DNA from 2 places in the Streptomyces sp. NPDC002054 genome. Region 1 is predicted to be linked to the other one. Evidence: riboswitches for the same ligand, from Rfam matches in the RefSeq annotation. Region 1 holds a riboswitch; the other holds the start of a gene.
What was found. Region 1 has a riboswitch for cobalamin ahead of ABT123_RS18775 (cobalamin biosynthesis protein). Riboswitches for the same ligand answer to the same signal wherever they lie in the genome.
Positions count from the first base shown of each region.

Region 1 (7,432 bases):
CTCGCAGATCACGGCGTCATACGTGCCCCGCAACTGCTCCAGGCAGTCCGTGACCACACCGAGCAACTGCTCCTGACGCCCGCCGTGGTAGCCGCGCGCACTCATCTCGCCCACCGGCTTGCCCAGCAGCACCACCTGGCTGCTGCGGTCGCTGCCGGGCTTGAGCAGCACCGGGTTCATCAGAGCCGTGGGCTCCACCCGGGCCGCCTGCGCCTGCATGGCCTGCGCCCGGCCGATCTCCGCGCCCTCGAGGGTGACGAAGGAGTTCAGCGACATGTTCTGGGCCTTGAACGGCGCCACCTTCACGCCCTGCCGGACCAGCCAGCGGCAGATGCCCGCCGTGACCACGCTCTTCCCGGCGTCCGAGGTGGTGCCGGCGACCAGCAGCCCCCCGCCGAGCCGCCCCTTGCTCACGCTGCTCGTGCTGCTCATGCGCGTCCCCTCCGTACCCGTGCGGCGAGCAGCCGGCCGCCGACGCAGGCGGCCAGCGCCAGCCAGGTCACCTGCCGGGACAGCCGTACCGCCCGTTCGATGTCGGCGACCTCCACCGGCCGCCCGGTGTCCCCGTTGAGCACCGCCCGGTGCTCCACCCGTCCCCCGTAGGCCAGGGTGCCGCCGAGCCGGACGCCCAGGGCACCCGCGAAGGAGGCCTCCACCGGGCCGGCGTTGGGGCTGGGGTGGGCCGCCGCGTCGGTGCGCCAGGCCCGGACCGCCCCCCGACGGTCCGGGCCGGCGACCACGGCGGCCAGCGCGGTCAGCCGGGCCCCCGGCCAGCCCGCGAGGTCGTCCAGCCGGGCGGAGGCCCAGCCGTAGCGCAGGTGGCGCGGCGACTTGTGGCCCACCATCGCGTCCAGGGTGTTCACGGCCCGGAAGGCGACCAGCCCGGGCACCCCGGCGACCGCACCCCACACCAGGGCGCCCACCACCGCGTCGGAGGTGTTCTCGGCGACCGACTCCACGACGGCGCGGGCGATCTGCTGCCCGTCCAGCGCCTGCGGGTCGCGCCCGCAGAGGTGGGGGAGGCGTTCCCGGGCCACCTCGGTGTCCCCGGCGGCCAGGGCGCCGCCGATGGCACGGGCCTCCCGGCCCAGTGAGGTCCCGCCGACCACGGCCCAGGTGGCGGCGGCGGTGAGGGCGATCCGGACGGCGGCGGGACGGGAGCGTACGGCGCGGGCGGCCAGCGCACCCGCGGCGGCTGCGCCTCCGGCGCACACCAGGGTGTGCACCACGCCCCGCGAGCGCCGGTCGCGCCAGAGGACGCGTTCGACGCCGGCGGCGGCTCGTCCGAAGGCGGCGACGGGGTGCCCGCGGCGTGGATCCCCGAGGATCCGGTCGCCGATCAGGCCCGCCGTCACGCCGTACGCGAAGACGCGATCGGCACGCATGGGGCAGGTATGTCCTCACTCAGGGTCCGCGCCCTGGTTCGACGTGTCCGGCGGCGAGAGTTCCTGGCTCCCGGCGGGCAGGGACGGCTGTCCGTGCTCCCCGGTGACAGTGGCGGGACCGCGCCGGATTCGCACCGGACTTCCTCTGCTGCCGCCGTAATGGCTCCGGCAGTCCACCACGCACCGCGATGGCCCGTCAACTTGCCGTTGACCTGCTGAAACGAGAACTCCCCCCGGGGCTGCCCGGGGGGAGTGACTCTGTGGTGCTTCGGGTGGTGCGGGGTGGGGCGGGGTGGTGCCCCGGGGACTCAGGCGACGATGAGCCAGATCCCGTACGTCACGGCCGCGGCGCAGAGCGCGAAGCAGGCGTACGCGCCGGTGCGGGCCAGGGTGGCTGCGCCGCCCTGCTCGGTGGCGGCCTCGTGCCGGGAGAGCCCCACCATGCCCAGGGTGAACAGGGCCACCAGAGCGACGGTGGCGGAGAGGCTGACTCCGAAGACGGAGCCGAGAGCTGCCCAGTCGATCTTCATACTGCCGAAACCTTCTCTGTTGGTCAGACCGCGGCGGCCGGAGCCGCCGGGGTCTCGCCGGGCGCGGGGGCGCTCGGGGCGGGGATGGTGGCCTTCAGGTCCTCGTCGGTGACCGCGGCGGTGGTGCCGGCCGGCGGCACGGTGACGGCCGCCATCGCGGTGGTGACCACGCCGGGCGCCTCGGCCGGGGTCTCCAGCTCGTTGACGTTGTTGTGGTCCACGACCTGGCGACGGGAGATCAGCCAGATGGCCAGGCAGGAGCCGACCAGGAAGACGGTGACGGCGGCGATGCCGATGTCACCGGTGCGCATGACCAGCTCGGCACCGGCCGAGACCAGCGCGGCGGCCGGCAGGGTCAGGCCCCAGGCGATGAACATGCGGGTCGCGGTGGACCAGCGGACCACACCGCCCTTGCGGCCCAGGCCCGCACCCATGACCGCGCCGGAGCACGAGTGGGTGGTGGAGAGCGAGAAGCCGAGGTTGGAGGAGGCCAGGATGACGCTGGCGGCCGAGGTCTGGGCGGCGAAGCCCTGCTGCGGCTGCAGGTCGGTCAGGCCCTTGCCCATGGTGCGGATGATGCGCCAGCCGCCGAGGTAGGTACCGAGCGCGATGGCCAGGCCGGCGGAGACGATGACCCAGACGGGCGGGTTGGAGCCGGGGGCGAGTGCCCCGCCGGCGACCAGGGCCAGGGTGATGATGCCCATCGTCTTCTGCGCGTCGTTGGTGCCGTGCGCGAGGGAGACCAGGCCCGCCGAGGCGATCTGACCGGCCCGGTAGCCCTTGGCCGAGGTCTTCTCGCCGACGTTCTTGCCGACCTTGTACGTGACCTTGGTGGCCAGCATGGCGGCCAGACCGGCGACGATCGGCGCGGCGATCGCGGGGATGAGCACCTTGGTGACCACCACGTCGCCGTTGACGGCGCCGATGCCCGCGGAAGCCACCGCGGCACCGATCAGGCCGCCCATCAGGGCGTGGGAGGAGCTGGAGGGGAGTCCGACCAGCCAGGTGATGAGGTTCCAGAGGATGGCGCCGACGAGCGCCGCGAAGATCACCTCTGGCTGGATGCCGTCCTCGTTGACCAGGCCCTTGGAGATCGTCTTGGCGACCTCCACGGACATGAACGCGCCGACGAGGTTGAGCACGGCGGACATGGCCACCGCCGTCTTGGGCTTGAGGGCGCCGGTCGAGATGGTGGTAGCCATCGCGTTGGCTGTGTCGTGGAAACCGTTCGTGAAGTCGAACACGAGAGCGGTAATGATCACGATCCCGAGGAGAAGCGTTATGTGCTCCATTTACCCAGGCTTCTGTTTGACGTCAGTGGCTCGGCGACCGTAGGCAACCTAGGTGAACTAAAAGTGAACTGAGACGGGCGGTGCGGTGTACCAGCCCGGCCCGGCTTCGGGATCCTCGTCCTGATTCTGCCGCCGATGGACCGATTCGTGCACGTCACACGCAGGTGAACGGAACCTTCCGGTGGGGCCGCCCCCGGTCTGGGGGTACCTTCCGGGTCCCCCGGAAGAGACCCAGATCACGTGCCCGGACGCCGCCTTTCAGGCCGTCCGGCCGATTCCGCTCCACTGGCCGGGGCTGCTCCGGCCGCCGAAACTGGAACAGTGCGACCCGCAACAGTGACGGCAGCCGCCGTCACCACCCTTCTGGTGGGTGCCGGAGCAGCCGCGGTCGCGGCCGGCCGGTACGCCGCCGACGCGGCCCTGCGGCCCGAACCGGGCCGCCCTCTGCCCGGCGGCCCCCGGCTCGTCGTCCACGGCACCGCCGGCGGCAGGGTCGCGCTCACCCGCTCCCTGGCCTCGCTGCGCCCGGGCACCTACGGACTGGACGCCCCCGGGGTGCACGCCGTGGTCGGCCGGGTCCTGCCGGACGCCCCGCACACCCCGGACACCGTCGTACGCCAGCTTCTCCGCGTCACCCACGGCCACCTCGACCCCGGCACCCGGGTCAGCCTCACCCCGCAGATCCACCTCGGCAACCCGCGCACCGCCCTCGGCCTCGACCACGCCGATGTGGACGTCCCCGGCGAGCTGGGGGCGCTGCCCGCCTGGTTCGTCCCCGCCGTCCGCAACACCTGGGTGATCACCGTCCACGGCCTCGGCGCCACCCGGGAGCACCCCATGGTGGTGATGCCTTTCCTGAACCGGTTCCGGCTACCGGTCCTCGACCTCGCCTACCGCGGCGACCTGGGCGCTCCCGAGTCCCCCGACGGCCTCGGCCACCTCGGGGCGTCGGAATGGCGCGATCTCGACGCCGCCATCCGCTACGCACTCCGCTTCGGCGCCCGCCGGGTCGTCCTCTACGGCTGGTCCACCGGAGCGACCATGGCCCTGTACGCCGCCGAACGCTCGGCCCTCGCCGACCGGATCGCCGGCCTCGTCCTGGACTCCCCGGTCCTGGACCGGCACACCACCCTGCGGAACCTGGCGGCGGCCCGCGGGACGCCGGCCGTTCTGCTGCCGCTGGCCGTCCGCGCCGCCGAGAGCCGCGCCGGGCTCCACGGGGACCACTGGGGCCATGGGGGCCATGGGGGCCACGGGGACCACCGGGATCCGGCCGCCGATCCCGCCGCCCTCCGGGTCCCGGCCCTGGTCTTCGCCGGACCGGACGACGCCCTCGCCCCCTGGGGCCCGGCCCGCCGGTTCGCCGAGAGCCGCCCCGACCTCGTCACCCTGCACACCGTCCGGGACGCCCCGCACGGGGGAATGTGGAACGTCGACCCGGCCCGCTACGAGGAAGCACTGCGCCGCTTCCTGACCCCTCTTATGTGAGCTCTTGTGTGAACTGCCGTCCACGCGTGCGCGGACGGCCGGGAATCTCCGGCCGGGGAGCGGGCGGCGCGGGTGTGTTGTCCTGGTCTGTACCACGGCCCACCAGCGGCAACGGCCGGTTCCGTTTGGGCTTTCGGCCGGTGACGGGCGAGACTGATTCCGTGACGTCCCGAAAGCCTGATGAGCAGTTGGCTCGCGACTCCAGACTCCGACTCGTCTCCCCGCGTTCCGTGGCCGCCGCCCGCAAGGCGGTGACCAACCGGCGTACCCGGCCGGCCCCCCGGCCGCCGGAGGGAACCCCGGCCGCGCCCGAACTCGCCAAGAGGGCCAGGGCGTCGCTCTCCGATGCGGTACGGCTGGCCCGTTGGGCGGAACGCACCCTCGGCACCGCCGATGGATCCCGCCCGGCCCCGGCCGGCGCGCTGCCCGCCCCCGACGTCGAACGGGCCTCCGGGGAACTGAGCCTGACGCACGGGCAGGTCCAGGCCGGCTGGGACCGCGCCCGGCTCGCCGGACTCGTCGAGGTGCACGGCGGCAGTGCCCGGCCCGGCTGGCGGCTGCGCGCCTGGGACCGCGACGACACCGCCGTGCTGCGCGGCTGGGTCGCCCTCTTCGACGCCTGGTCGCTGGTCCACCCGGCGCCCGCCGACATCGCACCCGAGCTGGTCGCCGAGGTCGTCGAGGCGATGCCACAGGTTCTCTCGCTGCTCCAGCTCTCGGCCGGCCCGGTTACTGTGCCGGCCCTGCTCGACCTGCTGGGCCAGCGCGTCGCCGAGCTCCGCGACGAGCGCTGCGAAGTCCCGTACGCCGCGGACCCCGCCTTGGCGGCGGAAGCCGGAGCCGCCGCTTCCGGTGCGGCACCGGCCCCCGTGCTGGTGCACGAGGGACCGGCAGCCGGGACCGCCGAAGGCGCCCACCGCGCCGGCCCGGAGCTGCCGGCCCTCGAGGCCGCCGCCCCGGCCGGGCCGGTCCCGGCGCCGGCGCCGATCGAAGCTGCCACCGCCGGGGCCACCGCCACCGCCACCGTCGCCGCTTCCGGTGCGGCAGCCGAGCACGCCAAAGGTGCGCACCCGGTCCGCGCGGAGCTACCGGCCACCTGGGCCGCGGCCCCGGCCGGGCCGGTCCCAGCGTCCGGCGAAGCCGCCGTGGTCCCCGTGCTGGTGCATGAGGGACCGGCGGCCGGGACCGCCGAAGGCGCCCACCGCGCCGGCCCAGAGCTGCCGGCCCTGGAGGCCGTCGCCCCGGCCGGGCCGGTCCCGGCGCCGGCCGAAGTCGAGGTGGCCCCGGGCCGGGCCTCGGACGCCGAAGGCCGGACCCTCCAGGGGGCCCGTCCGGGCGAAGCCATGGCCGCACCCGCAGCCGGTGGAGCCGAGGCGCGGCGGACCGCGCCGCTCGCGCGGCTGCTGCGCTGGGCGCTCGGCGGGCTCGCCGCCGTGGACGCCGTCGCCCTCGGGCCCGCCCAGGCCAGCCTCACCCCGCTCGGCAGCTGGGCTGTCTGGGTCAAGCTGGAGCAGATCTGCGTGGCCGCCCAGAGCCCCGCCGGGAACATCGAGCAGTCCGCCGCCGCCATGCTGCACGGCTGCGCCCGGCTCACCCCCGGCCCGGCCCGCGCCGAATACCGCGCCTGGCTGGCCGCCCGGCCCGTCGGCCACGCCGTCGGCGAGCTCCTCCAGGCCGCCCGCGGCGCGGACGCCCTGCTCCGCGGCCTCGCCTTCGAGGCACTCCGGGTGGTCGGCGCCCCCGCCGAGCCCGAGGTCCGGGCCGCCGCCCGCGAAGCCACCCTGCGCCCCTACGCCCTGCTCTGGCTCGCCGAGCACGACGGCGCGGACCCGGAGGACGCCCAGGACGTGCTCACCACCGAGGAGCAGACCTGGCTCTGGGTGGACACCGCAGCAGCCATCGCCGACCACGGCGAGGCCGAGCTGCTCGCCCGGCACCTGGACTCGGCCGTCCGCACCACCGTGCCCCGGCTGCTCGACGAGGTCCGAGCGGTCGGCCACCCCCGCACCGTGCAAGTCCTGGTGGCACTGGCCGCCGCCCACCCCGACCCGGCCCTCGCCAAGGCAGTCCGCCGAGCCGCCTTCCAGGTCCACACCGGCGGCTGAGCGCCCCTTTTTTGGGCTCGGTTCGCCTCCGGGGCCGCTGCTGTCGGCTCCAGGTGGGCGTGCGTCCTCGAAAACCGCTCGTTCCTCACGGTTTTCTCCGGGCGCTCGCCCACCTTCGCCGACGCGGCCCCTTCGGCTCACTCGCCCGCGCAGGCTGCGGCGGGACGGGACGAGGGCCGGCTACGGCGGGAGGGGACGAGGGCCGGCCGCGGCGGGACGGAACAAGGGCCGGCTACGGCGGGAGGGGACGAGGGGCGGCTTCGGCGGGACGGAACAAAGGCCGGCTTCGGCGGGGCGGGACAGGGGGCGGCTTCGGCCGGGCGGCCGGTACAGGCGGGCCGGTCAGACCGTTGGTGCGTACGTGCCGAAGCTCCAGATGTTGCCTTCCGGGTCCCGGGCCATGTAGTCCCGGGACCCGTAGTCCTGGTCGGTGGGCTCCATCAGGATCTCCACCCCGTGCTCCACGGCCCGCCGATGGTGCCCGTCCACGTCCTCGACCACCACGTACACCCCCGTCGGACCCGGCTCCGGGCCCATCGCCTGGTCGAACTTGCTCCCCGTACCCCGGCTGCCGAGCATCACCATGCCGTTCCCGTAGGACAGTTCCGCGTGCATCACCGTGCCGTCGTCAC
Region 1 is NZ_JBEOXT010000018.1:56,410-63,841, reverse strand. Features, by position in the region: gene ABT123_RS18780 (cobyric acid synthase) at 1-432, opposite strand, end outside; gene ABT123_RS18775 (cobalamin biosynthesis protein) at 429-1,385, opposite strand; cobalamin riboswitch at 1,421-1,578, opposite strand; gene ABT123_RS18770 (hypothetical protein) at 1,694-1,915, opposite strand; gene ABT123_RS18765 (inorganic phosphate transporter) at 1,939-3,207, opposite strand; gene ABT123_RS18760 (alpha/beta hydrolase family protein) at 3,529-4,695, shown strand; partial or broken gene ABT123_RS18755 (hypothetical protein) at 4,947-5,561, shown strand; gene ABT123_RS18750 (hypothetical protein) at 5,628-6,800, shown strand; gene ABT123_RS18745 (VOC family protein) at 7,143-7,432, opposite strand, start outside.

Region 2 (7,432 bases), on a different contig from region 1:
TATGTCGACCTCCAGGAGCGCGAGTTCGCCGCCCAGGCCCAGGGGTTCACCGCGGTCAAGCACCAGCGCGAGGTCGGCACCGGCTACTTCGACCTCGTCTCCACCGCCGTCAACCCGGCCTCCTCGACCACCGCGCTCTCCGGCTCCACCGAGGAAGAGCAGTTCCACTAAAACCCGCCGGTACCCGGTTACCCGGTGCCCGACGGACGTCCCCGTCGGGCACCCGCCCCCGCTGAGGAGAACCGCATGTCCCTCCCTCCCCTGACCAGCAGCGTCCGGGTTCTCGGCGCACCGGGTGAGCGCCACGAGGAGATCCTGACGCCCCAGGCCCTGGAGTTCATCGGCCGGCTCGACGCCGCGTTCGCGGACCGCCGCCTGGAACTCCTCAAGGAGCGCCGCCGCCGTTCCGGCCACCTCGCCCACGGCACCCCGCTCGGCTTCCCGCTCGCCACCCGCGCGATCCGCGAGGACCCCGACTGGCGCGTCGCCCCGCCGGCCCCCGGCCTCACCGACCGCCGCGTGGAGATCACCGGACCCCCCGAACGCCGGATGACCGTCAACGCCCTCAACTCCGGCGCCAAGGTCTGGATGGCCGACTTCGAGGACGCCACCGCCCCGACCTGGGCCAACGTCATCGACGGCCAGCTCAACCTCAGCGACGCCATCGACCGGCGCATCGACTTCACCACCCCCGAGGGCAAGGAATACCGCCTCGGCGAGCAGCTGGCGACCATCACGGTCCGCCCGCGCGGCTGGCACCTCACCGAAGAGCACCTGGAGATCGACGGGCGCCCCGTGCCCGCCTCCCTCGTCGACTTCGGCCTGTACTTCTTCCACTGCGCGCAGCGCCAGATCGACGCCGGATCCGGCCCGTACTTCTACCTCCCCAAGCTGGAGAACCGGTACGAAGCCCGGCTGTGGAACGACGTGTTCGTGCTCGCCCAGGAGCTGCTCGGCATCCCCCGCGGCACCATCCGGGCCACCGTCCTCATCGAGACGATTACCGCCGCCTTCGAAATGGAGGAGATCCTCCACGAGCTGCGCGAGCACAGCGCCGGCCTCAACGCCGGCCGCTGGGACTACCTCTTCAGCCTCATCAAGACCTTCGGCCACCGCACCGACTTCCGGCTGCCCGACCGGGCCAAGGTCACCATGACCGCCCCCTTCATGCGGGCCTACACCGAACTCCTGGTCCGCACCTGCCACCAGCGCGGCGCCCACGCCATCGGCGGCATGGCCGCCCATGTGCCCAGCCGGGACGCCGAGGCCAACGCCGCAGCCCTCGCCAAGGTCCGCCTCGACAAGGAACGCGAGGCCGAGGACGGCTTCGACGGCTCCTGGGTCGCCCACCCCGGACTCGTGCCGCTCTGCCGCGAGGTCTTCGACGGCGTCCTGGGAGACCGGCCGAACCAGCTGGACCGCACCCGCGGCGATGTCGAGGTCACGGCCGCCGACCTGCTCTCGGTCCGCCGGACCGTCGCCCCGCCGACCGACGAGGGCATCCGCGCCAACGTCGCCGTCGCCCTGCGCTACTTCGATGCGTGGCTGCGCGGCAGCGGAGCGGTTGCCTTGTACGGGCTGATGGAGGACGCGGCCACCGCGGAGATCGCCCGGGTCCAGATCTGGCAGTGGCTCCGCCACGGCAGCGTGGACCACGCCACCGTGACCCGCCTGCTCGACGCGGAGTGCGCGGCCCTGGCCGCCGAGGACCCCGCCGCCCTGGCCGCGGAGGCCCGAGAGGTGTTCGTCCGTACCGCCCTCGCCCCGGAGCTGCCCGCCTTCTTCACCCCCGAGGCCTACACCCGCCACCTGGTCCGCCGCGCCACCGCGCCGGTGCCGTCATGACCGCCCGCAGCGGGACCACCCGGACCCGGACCACCCGCTTCCAGCGCATCGGGATCGTCGGCGGGGGCCAGATGGGCGCCGGCATCGCCGAGGTCTGCGCCCGGGCCGGCCTGGACACGGTGGTGGCCGAAGCCGACGCCACCGCGGCCCGGGCTGCCCGCGAACGCGTCGCCGTATCCCTGGAACGCGCCGTCCAGCGCGGCAAGCTCGACCGGCTCTCGGCCGAGGACGCCCTGGCCCGGCTGGTGTTCACCGGAGACCTGGAGGACCTCGCCGACCGGCAGCTCGTGATCGAGGCCGTGACCGAGAACCCCGAGGCCAAGGCGGAGGTGTTCACCGCCCTCGACAAGATCGTGGAGGATCCGTCGGCCGTCCTCGCCACCAACACCTCCGCCCTTCCCGTCATGCGGCTGGGCATGGCCACCCTCCGCGCGGACCGGGTGGTCGGCCTGCACTTCTTCAACCCCGTGCCCGTGCTGCCGCTGGTGGAGGTGGTGACCTCCCTGCACACCTCGGCGGAGACCGCCGCGGCCGTCGAGGCCTTCGCCCGCGACACCCTGGGCAAGACCGCGATCCGCTCCCAGGACCGCGCCGGGTTCGTCGTCAACTCCCTGCTGATCCCCTATCTCCTGTCGGCCGTCCGGATGGCGGAATCCGGCTTCGCCACCGCCGCCGACATCGACGCCGGCATGGAACAGGGCTGCGCCCACCCCATGGGCCCGCTCAAACTGGCCGACCTGATCGGCCTGGACACCGTCGCCGCCATCGCCGCAGCCCTCTACGAGGAGTTCAAGGAGCCGCTGTACGCCCCGCCGCCGCTGCTCAGCCGCATGGTGCAGGCCGGGCTGCTGGGCCGGAAGACCGGGCGCGGGTTCCACCAGTACCGCCAGGGCTGAGGGGCCCCGGCAGGCGCCGACCCGGGCATGAGGGTCCCGGTCGGCGGAGCAGAACGCGGAGCGGCCTGGTGAGCCGCTCCGCGTTCTGCCGTGGGCGTTCGCGCGTTCACGCGTTCGCGTGTCTCAGATCACCGTCCGGAATGTGAACTGCGCTATCCCCTCGGCGGAACCGGCCTCTAGGCTGGCCGGTGCAGCTGGTTCGCCCCGTCCGCCAGGCGGGATGCGTCGTAAGAGGGAACCCGGTGGGAATCCGGGACTGCCCCGCAGCGGTGAGCGGGAACGACCGCCGTCATACGCACTGGACCCGGCCGGGTCTGGGAAGCGACGGCCAGTAGGAGCCTCGTCCACGACGAGACGTGCCCGCGAGTCCGAAGACCTGCCCGTTGCCCGCACACGCCCAGCCGTGTGCGGAATCCCGGTGACCTCGTGGGCGGGTCGGCGTGCAGATCAGGCGGACACCCGCGCGTACCCATCCGGACGCGCCCGTGGCTCCGTCCGGTCGGTCACCCCTTTCGCGCCCCCGACCCGTCGCCGGGTCCATGGAGACATGCTCGCGAAGGAGAGTTCCGTGACCACCACGTCCGCAGCCACGGGAGCCCAGGCCACCGTGTACGGCTACCCCCGCCAAGGCCAGAACCGGGAGCTGAAGAAGGCCGTCGAGGGCTACTGGAAGGGCCGCGTCACCGCCGAGGCCCTCAGAGAGACCGCGGCCGGCCTGCGCCGCGACACCTGGCAGCAGCTGGCCGAGGCCGGCCTGCACGAGCTGCCCACCGGCGACTTCTCGTACTACGACCACGTCCTCGACACCAGCGTCATGGTCGGCGCCATCCCGGCACGGCACCGCGCCGCCGTCGAGGCCGACGCCCTCGACGGCTACTTCGCCATGGCCCGCGGCACCCAGGACGTGGCGCCGCTGGAGATGACCAAGTGGTTCGACACCAACTACCACTACCTGGTCCCCGAACTCGGCCCCGACACCGCCTTCACCGCCGACCCCGCCAAGCAGGTCGCCGAGCTGAAGGAAGCCCTCGCGCTCGGGCACACCGCCCGGCCGGTCCTGGTCGGCCCCGTCACCTACCTGCTGCTCGCCAAGCCCGCGCCCGGGGTCGCCGACGACTTCGTCCCGCTGACCCTGCTGGACCGGCTGCTGCCCGTCTACGCACAGGTGCTGGCCGAGCTCCGCGCCGCCGGCGCCGAGTGGGTCCAGCTCGACGAGCCCGCCCTGGTCCAGGACCGCACCCCGGCCGAACTGAACGCCGTGGCCCGCGCCTACCGCGAACTCGGCGCGCTCACCGACCGGCCCAAGCTGCTGGTGGCCTCGTACTTCGACCGGCTGGGCGAGGCCCTGCCGGTGCTGGCCAAGGCGCCCGTCGACGGCCTCGCCCTCGACTTCACCGAGGCCGCCGCCGGCAACCTGGCCGACCTCGCCGCCATCGGAGGCATCCCCGGCAAGCGGCTGGTCGCCGGTGTGGTCAACGGCCGCAACATCTGGCTCAACGACTACGAGAAGTCCCTCGCCACCCTCGCCACCCTCCTCGGCCTCGCGGACCGGGTCGACGTCGCCGCCTCCTGCTCCCTGCTGCACGTACCGCTGGACGCCGGGGCCGAGCGCGACCTCGACACACAGGTCCGCCGCTGGCTCGCCTTCGCCCGCCAGAAGACCGCCGAGATCACCACCCTGGCCCGCGGCCTGGCCCGGGGCACCGGCGCCATCGCGGCCGAACTGGCCGCCAACCGGGCCGACCTGGCCTCCCGCGCCCACTCCTCCCTCACCCGCGACCCGGCCGTCCGCGCCCGGACCGCGGCCATCACCGACGCCGACGGCCGCCGCTCCCAGCCGTACCCGGAGCGGGCCGCCGCCCAGCGCGCCCACCTGCGGCTTCCGCTGCTGCCCACCACGACCATCGGCTCCTTCCCGCAGACCTCCGAACTCCGCACCGCCCGGGCCGACCTGCGGGCCGGCCGGATCGACGGCGCCGCGTACGAGCAGCGGATCGAGGCCGAGATCCGCGAGGTCCTCGCCTTCCAGGAGAAGGCCGGCATCGACGTCCTGGTGCACGGCGAGCCCGAACGCAACGACATGGTCCAGTACTTCGCCGAGCAGCTGACCGGCTACCTCGCCACCCAGCACGGCTGGGTCCAGTCCTACGGCACCCGGTACGTCCGCCCGCCCGTCCTGGCCGGGGACATCTCCCGCCCGGAGCCGATGACGGTGCGCTGGACGACCTATGCCCAGGCGCAGACCGCCAAGCCGGTCAAGGGCATGCTGACCGGTCCGGTGACCATGCTCGCCTGGTCCTTCGTACGGGACGACCAGCCGCTCGGCGAGACCGCCCGGCAGGTCGCCCTCGCCCTGCGCGACGAGGTGGGCGACCTGGAGGCGGCCGGTACTTCGGTGATCCAGGTGGACGAGCCGGCCCTGAGGGAAACCCTCCCGCTGCGGGCCGCCGGCCATGCGGACTACCTGGCCTGGGCCACCGAGTCCTTCCGGCTGACCACCAGCGGCATCCGGCCGGACACCCAGATCCACACCCACATGTGCTACGCCGAGTTCGGCGACATCGTGCAGGCCATCGACGACCTCGACGCCGATGTCATCAGCCTGGAGGCGGCCCGCTCCCATATGCAGGTGGCCGACGAACTGGCCGGCGCCGGCTATCCGCGGGAGGTCGGCCCCGGCGTCTGGGACATCCACTCCCCGCGCATCCCGTCCACCGAGGAGGCCGCGGCCCTGCTGCGCAAGGGCCGTGAGGCGATTCCCGCCGAACGGCTCTGGGTCAACCCCGACTGCGGGCTGAAGACCCGCGGCTGGCCCGAGACGCGGGCCTCCCTGGAGAACCTCGTCGCGGCGGCCGTGCAGGTGCGCGCGGAGACGGCGGCCGGCAACGCCTGATCCCGCCCGGGCCGGAACGGTCACCGCGACCGTTCCGGCCCGATCCCGCTCCTGGCCGAGCCGCCGCCGCTGACCTGCTTGATGGTGTCGACGGAGAAGTCGTCGAAGGACGCGTACCAGGTGCCGTCCCAGTCGAAGTAGTTTCTGCGCGCGGCGTCGTCGAGGGCAGCGGTCGGGGTGGGAACGGCAGTCGGGTTCGCGCCGCCGTTGGTGCCGTCGCACTTGTGCGTGCCGCCGGTCGCGGTGGTGACCTCGTGGCCTGGGCGGCGGCCGGCGCGGTGGCGAGGACGAGCCCGAGAGCGGCGGCGGTGACAACGGCTCGGCGGGCGACGGTCTGGCGCATGAGGTGCCCTTCTGGCAGGAGGCGGAGTCGGGGTCGTGCGCCGACGCCCCGACCGCCCCCGGGCATACCACGGTTGCAGGTCAGCGCCGGATTCCCACCGGCTTCCCCCAGTCACGCAGCCATTCGGTTGTGGCATGAATCGTATGACCTGAAGGATGGCTGGGGAAGGTGCTCAAACCGTCACAGAAGGTCACGATTGCTCGCTCAAGAGGTACCGCTTGAATGATCAAAGGAGCGAGGGGTTAGCATATGAGCGCCGCCTAGCTCGAAAGATAAACCTGTGACTGTCAATGACGACTCGTTCACCAACTGGAAGAACCGCGAGGAGATCGCGGAGTCGATGATCCCGATCATCGGGAAGCTTCACCGGGAGCGGGACGTCACGGTCCTCCTCCACAGCCGCGCCCTGGTGAACAAATCCGTGGTGAGCATCCTCAAAACCCACCGGTTCGCCCGCCAGATCGACGGCGAGGAGCTCTCGGTCACCGAGACCCTGCCGTTCCTGCAGGCCCTCACCGCGCTGGACCTCGGCCCGTCCCAGATCGACATCGGCATGCTCGCCGCCACGTACAAGACCGATGACCGCGGTCTTTCCGTCGAACAGTTCACCGCCGAGGCCGTCGCCGGCGCCACGGGTGCCAACAAGATCGAGTGCCGCGAGGGCCGCGATGTCGTCCTCTACGGCTTCGGCCGCATCGGCCGCCTGGTCGCCCGCCTGCTCATCGAGAAGGCCGGCTCCGGCAACGGTCTGCGCCTCCGCGCCATCGTCGTCCGCGGCGGCGGCGAGCAGGACCTGGTCAAGCGCGCCTCGCTGCTGCGCCGCGACTCCATCCACGGCCAGTTCCAGGGCACCATCACCGTGGACGAGGCGAACAGCACGATCATCGCCAACGGCAACGCGATCAAGGTGATCTACGCCAACGACCCCTCCGAGGTCGACTACACGGCGTACGGCATCAAGGACGCCATCCTCATCGACAACACGGGCAAGTGGCGCGACCGCGAGGGGCTCTCGAAGCACCTGCGTCCCGGCATCGACAAGGTCGTCCTGACCGCCCCGGGCAAGGGCGACGTCCCGAACATCGTGCACGGCGTCAACCACGACACGGTGAAGCCGGACGAGCGCATCCTGTCCTGCGCCTCCTGCACCACCAACGCGATCGTCCCGCCGCTGAAGGCGATGGACGACGAGTACGGCGTGCTGCGCGGTCACGTGGAGACCGTCCACTCGTTCACCAACGACCAGAACCTGCTGGACAACTACCACAAGGCCGACCGCCGTGGCCGCTCCGCGCCGCTGAACATGGTCATCACCGAGACCGGTGCCGCCTCCGCCGTCGCCAAGGCCCTGCCCGAGCTCAAGGCGCCGATCACCGGCAGCTCGATCCGCGTCCCCGTCCCGGACGTCTCGATCGCGATCCTGAGCCTGCGCCTGGGCCGCGAGACCACCCGCGA
Region 2 is NZ_JBEOXT010000020.1:42,287-49,718, forward strand. Features, by position in the region: gene aceA (isocitrate lyase) at 1-171, shown strand, start outside; gene aceB (malate synthase A) at 247-1,845, shown strand; gene ABT123_RS20330 (3-hydroxybutyryl-CoA dehydrogenase) at 1,842-2,741, shown strand; cobalamin riboswitch at 2,920-3,139, shown strand; gene metE (5-methyltetrahydropteroyltriglutamate--homocysteine S-methyltransferase) at 3,289-5,634, shown strand; partial or broken gene ABT123_RS20340 (DUF4430 domain-containing protein) at 5,688-5,977, opposite strand; gene ABT123_RS20345 (glyceraldehyde-3-phosphate dehydrogenase) at 6,258-7,432, shown strand, end outside.
Region 2: another riboswitch for cobalamin. It lies ahead of metE (5-methyltetrahydropteroyltriglutamate--homocysteine S-methyltransferase); the one in region 1 lies ahead of ABT123_RS18775 (cobalamin biosynthesis protein).